3 regions of the Actinoplanes sp. NPDC049548 genome follow, and region 2 is predicted to be linked to each of the others. Evidence: predicted binding sites of a transcription regulator. Region 2 holds the regulator's gene; each other region holds the start of a gene.
The links. The regulator HrcA, encoded in region 2, represses chaperone genes, less so after heat shock. The targets are predictions, from matches to a motif close to GGTTNGCACNCTCNNNNNGAGNGTGCNAACC.
Positions count from the first base shown of each region.

Region 1: groES (co-chaperone GroES) is a predicted target of HrcA. The motif match lies at 1,421-1,451, and genes of this name have one in related genera.
Region 3: groL (chaperonin GroEL) is a predicted target of HrcA. The motif match lies at 1,110-1,140, and genes of this name have one in related genera.

Region 1 is NZ_JBFAPM010000005.1:200,349-203,592, reverse strand. Features, by position in the region: gene ybaK (Cys-tRNA(Pro) deacylase) at 1-180, opposite strand, end outside; gene AB0J80_RS12775 (class I SAM-dependent methyltransferase) at 192-1,358, opposite strand; gene groES (co-chaperone GroES) at 1,576-1,890, shown strand; gene groL (chaperonin GroEL) at 1,962-3,244, shown strand, end outside.
Region 2 is NZ_JBFAPM010000028.1:39,357-42,600, forward strand. Features, by position in the region: gene dnaJ (molecular chaperone DnaJ) at 1-1,114, opposite strand, end outside; gene hrcA (heat-inducible transcriptional repressor HrcA) at 1,176-2,198, opposite strand; gene AB0J80_RS34910 (DUF4870 domain-containing protein) at 2,375-3,100, shown strand; gene AB0J80_RS34915 (S8 family serine peptidase) at 3,159-3,244, opposite strand, start outside.
Region 3 is NZ_JBFAPM010000001.1:271,785-275,028, forward strand. Features, by position in the region: gene AB0J80_RS01230 (CDP-glycerol glycerophosphotransferase family protein) at 1-916, opposite strand, end outside; gene groL (chaperonin GroEL) at 1,343-2,965, shown strand; gene AB0J80_RS01240 (MFS transporter) at 3,021-3,244, opposite strand, start outside.

The DNA of each region.
Region 1 (3,244 bases), on a different contig from region 2:
GCCGTCCACCTCGGCGATCAACGTCTTGAACAGCGACTCCGGCGGTACGCCCAGCGCCTCGGCCACGAGCGCGCCGTAGTTGGGGGCGTCCGGCGAGACGTCGTACGGGTGCAGCTCGTGCGCCACCTTCTCCGCGGACAGCAGTACGGTCGCCGGCGTACCGGCCGCCTTCTTAGCCACGATCAGCGAGGTTAACGGCACAGCACGACGGTCGGCGCGCCCGCCACCCGGGTCAGCACGATCGACACCGATCCACTGCCCCGCAGGCGCAGGTCGCGCCGGAGCTTCTCCACCTCCAGGGCCGACCCGCGCTTGCGGATCTCGGCGCGGCCCACTCCTCGTTCCCGCAGCGTCGAGCGCAGCCGCTTCAGGGAGAACGGCAGCACGTCGGTGACCTCCAGGCGGCGGGCGAACGGCGTGTCCACGGGCTCGTCGGTGTAGACGTACGCGATCTCCGGGTCGGCGAGCCGGCCACCGATTCCGGCCGCGAACTCGGCGACCAGGTGCGAGCGGACCACCGCCGGGTCCGGGTCGTACAGGAAACGGCCGACAGTCCCCACCGGCGCCGCTTCGACTCCGGAACCGTGCAGCGTCACGCCCGACGGCAATAGAGTCGCGCGTCGCGCAAATTCCGCGAGGGGTCCGCACCAGAACGCCGCCTCCACCAGCTCGCCGCCGACGCTCACCCACTCGCCCTCGGCGCCCGGTGGCAGCAGGGCGTGGTCGATGCCGGGCGCCAGCTTGAGCACCGTCCGCGGCACCCGGGCAGGCAGGGCCGCGATGAAGTCCCACGGCGGCGACCAGGCCTGCGGATCCATGACCCGCCCGCGACCCGCCCGGCGGCGCGCCGGGTCGGCGAAGACCGCGTCGAACTTCTCCACCTCGACGCCGGTGGCGTCGGCGCACTCCACGGTCACCAGCTCGGCGAGGCCGGCGGCAGCCGCGTTCGCCTCGGCCACGGCGGCGGTCAGCGGGTCGGCGTCCACCGCGTACACCCGGATGCCGTGACGGGCCGCCGCCAGCGCGTCCGAGCCCAGCCCGCAGCCCAGGTCGGCCAGGGTCTCGACGCCGGCCGCGCGCAGCCGCGCGGCGCGGCGGTCCGCCACCACCGCGCGGGTGGCCTGCTCGAAGCCCGGCCGGGTGAAGAACATCGCCGCCGCGGCCGCGCCGAACTTGCCCTCGGCACGTCGCCGCAGGTCGGTCTGGGTGAGCGCGGCTGCGGCGAGCGGCGCGGCGATGCCGCGGGAACGCAGGGCCGAGGCCGCCGTCAGCGGATCTCCGTCGGCCACCTCGGCCGCGGCGGCGAGGGCCGCGGACCCTTCCGGGGTACGCAGGCAGGCAAGCAGTTCGAGGTCCACGCGGAGTCATTCTGCCGTGTTGGCACTCTCCTTGACGGAGTGCTAGTTCCGGCATAATCTCCGATTAGCACTCTCAACCCGAGGGTGCCAGCGCGCGCCCCGTCCGGGGGAGTGCGCTTGCGCCAGGCGGACCGGCACCCGCGACGACGGCCCCGCCCGGTGGCATGAGGCATGAGATCGGCCGACCCAGGCCGGCGAAACCTGTACCCAGGAGGGTATGCCCGTGACTACCGCGACCAAGGTTGCGATCAAGCCGCTCGAGGACCGGATCGTGGTCCAGGCGAACGAGGCTGAGACGACCACGGCGTCGGGCATCGTGATCCCCGACACCGCCAAGGAGAAGCCGCAGGAGGGCACCGTCCTCGCTGTCGGCCCGGGCCGCATCGACGACAAGGGCAACCGCATCCCGGTTGACGTCAAGGTCGGCGAGACGGTCCTCTACTCGAAGTACGGCGGCACCGAGGTCAAGTACGCCGGCGAGGAGTACCTGGTGCTCTCCGCCCGCGACGTCCTCGCGGTCATCGAGAAGTGACCTACTGACAGTGCTTCCCGCCCTGGCCCGGCACCTCGGGTCAGGGCGGTGGTGCGTGAAGGGACCTACACATGGCGAAGATCCTCAGTTTCTCTGACGACGCCCGGCACCTGCTGGAGCACGGCGTCAACACGCTCGCCGACACGGTCAAGGTCACCCTCGGCCCCCGCGGCCGCAACGTCGTCCTGGACAAGAAGTTCGGCGCGCCCACGATCACCAACGACGGTGTCACCATCGCCAAGGAGATCGAGCTCAAGGACCCGTACGAGAACCTCGGCGCCCAGCTCGTCAAGGAAGTGGCGACCAAGACCAACGACGTCGCCGGCGACGGCACCACCACGGCCACCGTGCTCGCCCAGGCGCTGGTCCGCGAGGGCCTGCGCAACGTGACCGCCGGCGCCAACCCCATCGCCCTCAAGCGGGGCATGGACCAGGCCGCCGAGGCCGTCTCGAAGGCGCTGCTGGCCAAGGCGGTCGAGGTCGGCGACCACAAGTCGGTCGCCAACGTGGCCACCATCTCGGCCCAGGACGCCACCATCGGCGAGCTGATCGCCGAGGCGATGGACCGGGTCGGCCGCGACGGTGTCATCACCGTCGAGGAGGGCTCCGCGCTCAGCACCGAGCTCGTGGTCACCGAAGGTCTGCAGTTCGACAAGGGCTTCATCTCGCCGAACTTCGTGACCGACGCCGAGGCGCAGGAGGCCGTGCTCGAGGACGCGTACATCCTCATCACGACCCAGAAGATCTCCAGCGTCGAGGAGCTGCTGCCGCTGCTGGAGAAGGTGCTCCAGGCCGGCAAGCCGCTGCTCATCATCGCCGAGGACGTCGAGGGCCAGGCCCTGTCGACCCTCGTGGTGAACGCCCTGCGCAAGACCTTCAAGGTCGCCGCGGTGAAGGCCCCCGGCTTCGGGGACCGGCGCAAGGCGATGCTGCAGGACATGGCGATCGCCACCGGCGGCGAGCTCATCGCCCCCGAGCTCGGCTACAAGCTCGACCAGGTCACCGTCGACATGCTGGGCACCGCCCGGCGCGTCGTGGTGGACAAGGAGAACACCACCATCGTCGACGGTGGTGGCAAGAAGTCCGAGATCGAGGACCGCGTCGCGCAGATCCGCAAGGAGATCGAGGCGTCGGACTCCGACTGGGACCGCGAGAAGCTCTCCGAGCGGCTGGCCAAGCTCTCCGGCGGCATCGCCGTGATCCAGGCCGGCGCCGCGACCGAGGTCGAGATGAAGGAGCGCAAGCACCGCATCGAGGACGCCATCGCGGCGACCAAGGCCGCGGTCGAGGAGGGCACCGTGCCCGGCGGCGGCGCCGCCCTGGCACAGGTCGTCTCGTCGCTCGACGGCGACCT
Region 2 (3,244 bases):
AGAAGAACCCGCCCTGCTTGCTGAGCTCGGCCACGTCCTCGCCCCGCGTCTTGGCGAAGTCGCGCAGCATCCGCTCCTGGTCGGCGGTCAGCTTGGTCGGCGTCTTCACGTCCAGGTGCACGAACAGGTCACCGCGGCCCTGCCCCCGCAGGTGCGGCACGCCCTTGCCGCGCACCCGCAGCGTCGACGCGGGCTGGGTGCCCGCCTTGACCTCGATGTTCTCCTCGGAGTCGAGGGTCTTGATGGTCAGCCTGGTGCCGAGCGCAGCCGCCGTCATCGGCAGGGTCACGCGGCAGTGCAGGTCGTCACCCTTGCGGGAGTAGACGTCGTGCGGGCGCTCGTGGATCTCCACGTACAGGTCGCCGGCGGTGCCGCCGCCCGGGCCGACCTCGCCCTGCTGGGCCAGGCGGATCCGCATGCCGTCCTCGACGCCGGCCGGGATCTTCACGGTCAGCGAGCGGCGGGTGCGGATGCGGCCGTCGCCGGCGCAGGTCGGGCACGGGTGCGGGATCACCGTGCCGTGACCCTGACAGCTCTGGCACGGCCGCGACGAGACGACCTGGCCCAGGAAGGTCCGCTGCACCGACTGCACCTCGCCGCGGCCACCGCAGGTCTCGCAGGTGGCCAGGTGGGTGCCGGGCGCCGTGCCGGCCCCGGAGCACTGGGTGCAGAGCACGGCCGTGTCCACCGTGATCGGCGCCTCGACACCGAACGCCGTCTCGACCAGGTCGAGCTCGAGGCGCAGGATGGCGTCGGCACCGGGCCGGGTGCGCGGGCGCGGTCCCCGGGCGCCGCCACCGGCGGCCGTGCCGAAGAACGCGTCCATGATGTCCTGGAAGCCGACGAACGGGCCGGCGCCGCCGGGACCGCCCGGGCCGGCACCCGCGCCGCCGCCGGGCGCCAGCGGGTCGCCGCCGAGGTCGACGATCTGGCGCTTCTGGTCGTCGGAGAGAACCTCGTAGGCGGCGTTGATGTCCTTGAACTTCTCGTGCGCCTCGGGGTCCGGGTTGACGTCCGGGTGGTACTGACGGGCCAGCTTGCGGTAGGCACGCTTGATCTCGTCGTCGGTGGCTTCGCGGCTGATGCCGAGAATTCCGTAATAGTCCTTGGCCACAGGGTTTCGAGTCCTCATGTCTGCCCCGCGCTGTGCGCCGGAGACCGTCGTCGCTTGTGCGTCAGTTCTGTGCCAGCAGATCGCCAACGTAGCGTGCCACGGCACGTACGGTGGCGATGGTGCCGGGGTAGTCCATCCGGGTGGGTCCCAAGACGCCGAGCCCACCAACGATTGTCGTACCCGGTCCGTAACCGGTGCTCACCACGGACGCCGCCCGGAGGTTGTCGATCTCGTTCTCGTCGCCGATGCGGACCCGGGTGGTGCTCGGCTCCACCTCGCCGATGAGCTTCAGCAGGATGACCTCCTCCTCCAGCGCCTCCAGCACCGGCCGCAGCGAGCCCTGGAAATCCAGGACGCCGCCGCGCGTCAGGTTGGCCGTGCCGGCCAGGGCGAGCCGCTCGTCACTGCGCTCGACCAGGGTCTCGAGCAGCACCGAGGCCAGGCACGCCATGGTGTTGCGCTTCTCCGGGGACGACTCGTCGACCAGCGCCTGCACCAGCGGCGGCGTGTCGGCGAGCTTCTCCCCGGTGAGCTTGGCGTTGACCGTGCGCCGCAGGTCGAGCACGTCGTCGTTGCTGGTCGGCGCCGGCAGCTCGACCAGGCGCTGCTCGACGCGCCCGGTATCGGCGATCATCACGAGCATGAGCCGGGTGCTGGAGATCGGCACCAGTTCCAGATGCCGCACCGCCGACCGGGAGAGGCTCGGATACTGCACGACGGCGACCTGGCGGGTGAGCTGGGCCAGCAGGCGCACCGTACGGTGCACCACGTCGTCGAGGTCGACCGCGCCGGCCAGGAACCGCTCGATGGCCCGCCGCTCGGCCGGGCTCAGCGCCTTGACGCGCGACAGCCGGTCCACGAAGAGGCGGTAACCGGCGTCGGTGGGCACCCGGCCGGCACTGGTGTGCGGCTGCCGGATGTAGCCCTCCTCCTCGAGCACGGCCATGTCGTTGCGCACGGTCGCCGGGGAGACGCCCAGCTGGTGGCGTTCGACGAGGGCCTTGCTGCCGACCGGCTCCTGGGTGGCGACGTAGTCCTCGACGATGGCACGGAGCACCTCGAGCTTGCGGTCATCGAGACTCATGACCCCTCCCCCTGTCCACTGGCACTCCCTCGACTCGAGTGCCAGTCTACGTCGCGGCGGGCTCGCGCGCGATGATCGACCGGTAGTGCGGCGGCCACTTAGCCGACTGTCTATTCTCCGACCTCAGTCGGGTGTTGCTCTCGCCACTGTCGACCTGCGGTCCTACCGTGTCAGCCATGACTGAACCGCCGCGTCCGCCCGGTGAGGGAAATCCCTCGGACCCCACCAGGCCGATCAACCCATATCCGGGCAACGATCCGGGCCCCGGATCGCCGCCGCCGCCCCCCGCGTACGGCTCCCCCCAGCCGCCGTCGTACGGGACCCCGCCGCCCACCTCGGGCGCGGGAGGCTACGCACCGCCGCCCAGCTCGGGCGCCGGTGGCTACCCGCCGCCCAGCTCGGGCGCCGGTGGCTACCCGCCGCCCGGCTCCGGCGCGGGAGGCTACCCGCCGCCGCCCGGTTCCGGGGCACCCTACGGCGGCCCGCCGCCCGGCCAGCCCTACGGCGCCCAGGGCGGCTACGGCCAGCCCGGCTACCCGCCCCAGGGCTACGGCCAGCCCGGCGGCGACGACAAGACCTGGATCCTCGTCGCCCACTTCGGCGGCGCGGCCGGCGCCTTCCTCGGCGGAGGCTGCTCCGGCTGGATCGCCCCGCTGGTGTCGCTGCTCGCCCGGGGCAACCAGTCCCCGGTCGTGCGGGCCGAGGCGGTCAAGGCGCTGAACTTCCAGATCCTCTGGTCGATCATCGCGATCGTCGGCTGGGTGCTCAGCTGCATCATCGTCGGCATCTTCGTCGGCATCGCGGCCTGGCTGATCGCCACGATCATCGGCGTCATCGCCGGGGTCAAGGCCAACAACAACGAGCCGTACAACTATCCGATGACGGTCTCGCTGATCAAGTAGGCGGACCGGGCGGCGCCGGGCTCTCGACGGCGCCGCCCCGGACCCCGGCTCCCCCGCGTCAGCCGACCCGGATCGAACGGCTGACCCGCACGACGTCCCCGTCGTGGTCGACGCCCTGCACGGTGAGCGTGCCCGTCCGCGCCG
Region 3 (3,244 bases), on a different contig from region 2:
GGTCGGCGTCCGGCAGCGCCTTCAGCACGAGGGCGAAGTCGTCGACCAGCACGTTGGCGTCGTACGCCCGCTTGACCTCGCCCCCGTGGTGCTCGCCCAGGAAGCGGCTGACCCGGTCGACCGCGTGCAGCCGGTCGGCCGTGGTCTTCCAGTCGGTCTTGCGCTGCGTGATGGACTTCTCGCCGTTCTCCCGCTTGCGCCAGTAGTAGACCGGGACGTCGACCACGTCGACCGCGGTGGCCATCGCGTGGGCGGTCAGGGCGACCGGGACGTCTTCGAAGACGACGCCCTCGGGGAAGGCGAGGGCGTGGTCGTCCCAGAACCGGCGGCGGTAGATCTTGTTCCACACCGTGCGGTCCTTGAGCAGGGTGAGCCGCTTACTGACGTGGGTACGCAGCGCGGTCTCGGTGAAGGTCGGCGCGTGCAGGCGCGAGGCGGCGAGGCCTTTGGAGGTCAGGGCGCGCACTGCGCCGCAGGCGAAGTCGGAACCCGTCTGCTCCAGGGTGGTCATCATCGTCTCGTACGCGTACGGCGGGACGACGTCGTCCCCGTCGGCGAACGTCAGGAACGTGCCCCGGGCGATCGCGATGCCGGCGTTGCGGGCCTGGCCGGGGCCCCCTTCGCGCTGGTGGATGACCCGGAAGCGGAGGTCTCTGCGGGCCCACTCGTCGGCGATCGCCGCGGTGGCGTCGACGGATCCGTCGTCGACGACGATGACGTCGAGGGCGCTGTACGTCTGCCGGGCGAGTGACTCGAGACACTCACCGAGGTACGCCTCGACGTTGTGAGCCGGCACCACGACGCTGAGCAGAGGCCTGGAGCCGGTGACCCTCGGTGATCGCTGAGCCGGGACGTGCCGGCTGCCCGGCTCCAACAGGCGGGTACGCCCTTGCGCGCCGATCACACGGTCGTCCACTGATTCGCTCCTCGGTCCGGTAATCACCATCGCCGGGAGGTAGTACGTGCGCCGCGGCCGATCGGACGAGCGTCGGACGGACTAATCACGATCACGTGCTGACGATTCACGTAGCGTGATCAGTGAACGGGAGCGCGGTCCCTCGGGGCGCGGGGTTGTCCTTGCACTCGACCCACCAGAGTGCTAAACAAGTCATTGGCACTCGCGAGGTGTGAGTGCCAGACAGCTTGAACAGGTCGGGCACGGTGGGGTCGCGGCCACGGCGCCGCCATCGGTGCCGGGGCACGGGACCGGTCGTCGCGGGCCATCCGGCTCGACCTGAGGACGTCACATCGCCAGGTGGTGACGTCCGCCAGTGTTCCGCACCGTGCGGAGGGCGGGGCCGAGGAGGCCCGGCACCGCGAATGTCCAGGAGGACACAGCCGTATGGCCAAGATCATCGCATTCGACGAGGAAGCTCGTCGCGGCCTCGAGCGGGGCATGAACCAGCTCGCCGACGCCGTCAAGGTGACGCTCGGCCCCAAGGGCCGCAACGTCGTGCTCGAGAAGAAGTGGGGCGCGCCCACCATCACCAACGATGGTGTGTCGATCGCCAAGGAGATCGAGCTCGAGGACTCCTACGAGAAGATCGGCGCCGAGCTGGTCAAGGAGGTCGCCAAGAAGACCGACGACGTCGCCGGCGACGGCACGACGACGGCGACCGTCCTCGCCCAGGCGCTGGTCCGCGAGGGTCTGCGTAACGTCGCGGCGGGTGCGAACCCGATGGCCCTGAAGCGGGGCATCGAGGCCGCCGTCGCGAGCGTCTCCGAGGGCCTCTCGCAGATCGCCAAGGACGTCGAGACCAAGGAGCAGATCGCCTCCACCGCCTCCATCTCGGCCGGTGACTCCACCGTCGGCGAGATCATCGCCGAGGCCATGGACAAGGTCGGCAAGGAAGGCGTCATCACCGTCGAGGAGAGCAACACCTTCGGCCTCGAGCTCGAGCTCACCGAGGGCATGCGCTTCGACAAGGGCTACATCTCGGCGTACTTCATGACCGACGCCGAGCGGATGGAGGCCGTCTTCGACGACCCGTACATCCTCATCGCCAACAGCAAGATCTCCGCGGTCAAGGACCTGCTGCCCGTCCTCGAGAAGGTCATGCAGGGCGGCAAGCCGCTGGTCATCATCGCCGAGGACGTCGAGGGCGAGGCCCTGGCGACCCTGGTCGTCAACAAGGTCCGTGGCACCTTCAAGTCCGTCGCCGTCAAGGCCCCGGGCTTCGGTGACCGCCGCAAGGCCATGCTGGACGACATCGCCATCCTCACCGGCGGCACGGTCATCAGCGAGGAGGTCGGCCTCAAGCTCGACGCCGCCGACCTGAGCCTGCTGGGCCAGGCCCGCAAGGTCGTCATCACCAAGGACGAGACGACGATCGTCGACGGTGCCGGCAACGCCGAGCAGATCCAGGGCCGGGTCAACCAGATCCGCGCCGAGATCGAGAAGTCGGACTCCGACTACGACCGCGAGAAGCTGCAGGAGCGCCTGGCCAAGCTGGCCGGCGGCGTGGCGGTCATCAAGGTCGGCGCGGCCACCGAGGTCGAGCTGAAGGAGCGCAAGCACCGCATCGAGGACGCCGTCCGCAACGCGAAGGCGGCCGTCGAGGAGGGCATCGTGCCCGGCGGTGGCGTGGCGCTCGTGCAGGCCGGCAAGACCGCGTTCGACAAGCTCGACCTGCAGGGCGACGAGGCCACCGGTGCCAACATCGTCAAGGTCGCGCTCGACGCCCCGCTGCGTCAGATCGCCGTGAACGCCGGCCTCGAGGGCGGCGTCGTGGTGGAGAAGGTGCGCAACCTGGAGTCGGGCCACGGCCTGAACGCCGCCAACGGCGAGTACGTCGACCTGCTGGCCGCGGGCATCATCGACCCGGCCAAGGTCACCCGCTCGGCGCTGCAGAACGCCGCGTCGATCGCCGCGCTGTTCCTCACGACCGAGGCGGTCGTGGCGGACAAGCCCGAGAAGAACCCGGCCCCGGCCGGTGCCCCGGGCGGCGGAGACATGGACTTCTGAGTCCAGCCGAACAGCAGAACGGGCCGTCCCTCCGGGGGCGGCCCGTTCCGTTTCGTCAGACCCGTACAGGTACGGGTACCTCGCTCAGGTCGCGCAGGCCGCGTACCGGCGAGAGCAGCCAGGCCAGCGGCACGCAGACGGTCACCGCGCCGAGCACCACCAGGGTCGTGCGCGCCCCGAACGGCCCTGCCAGCGTGCCCGCCACCAGTCCGCCGACCGGGATGGCACCCCAGGAGACGAACCGGACCGTGGCCATGACCCGGCTCAGCAGCTCCGGCG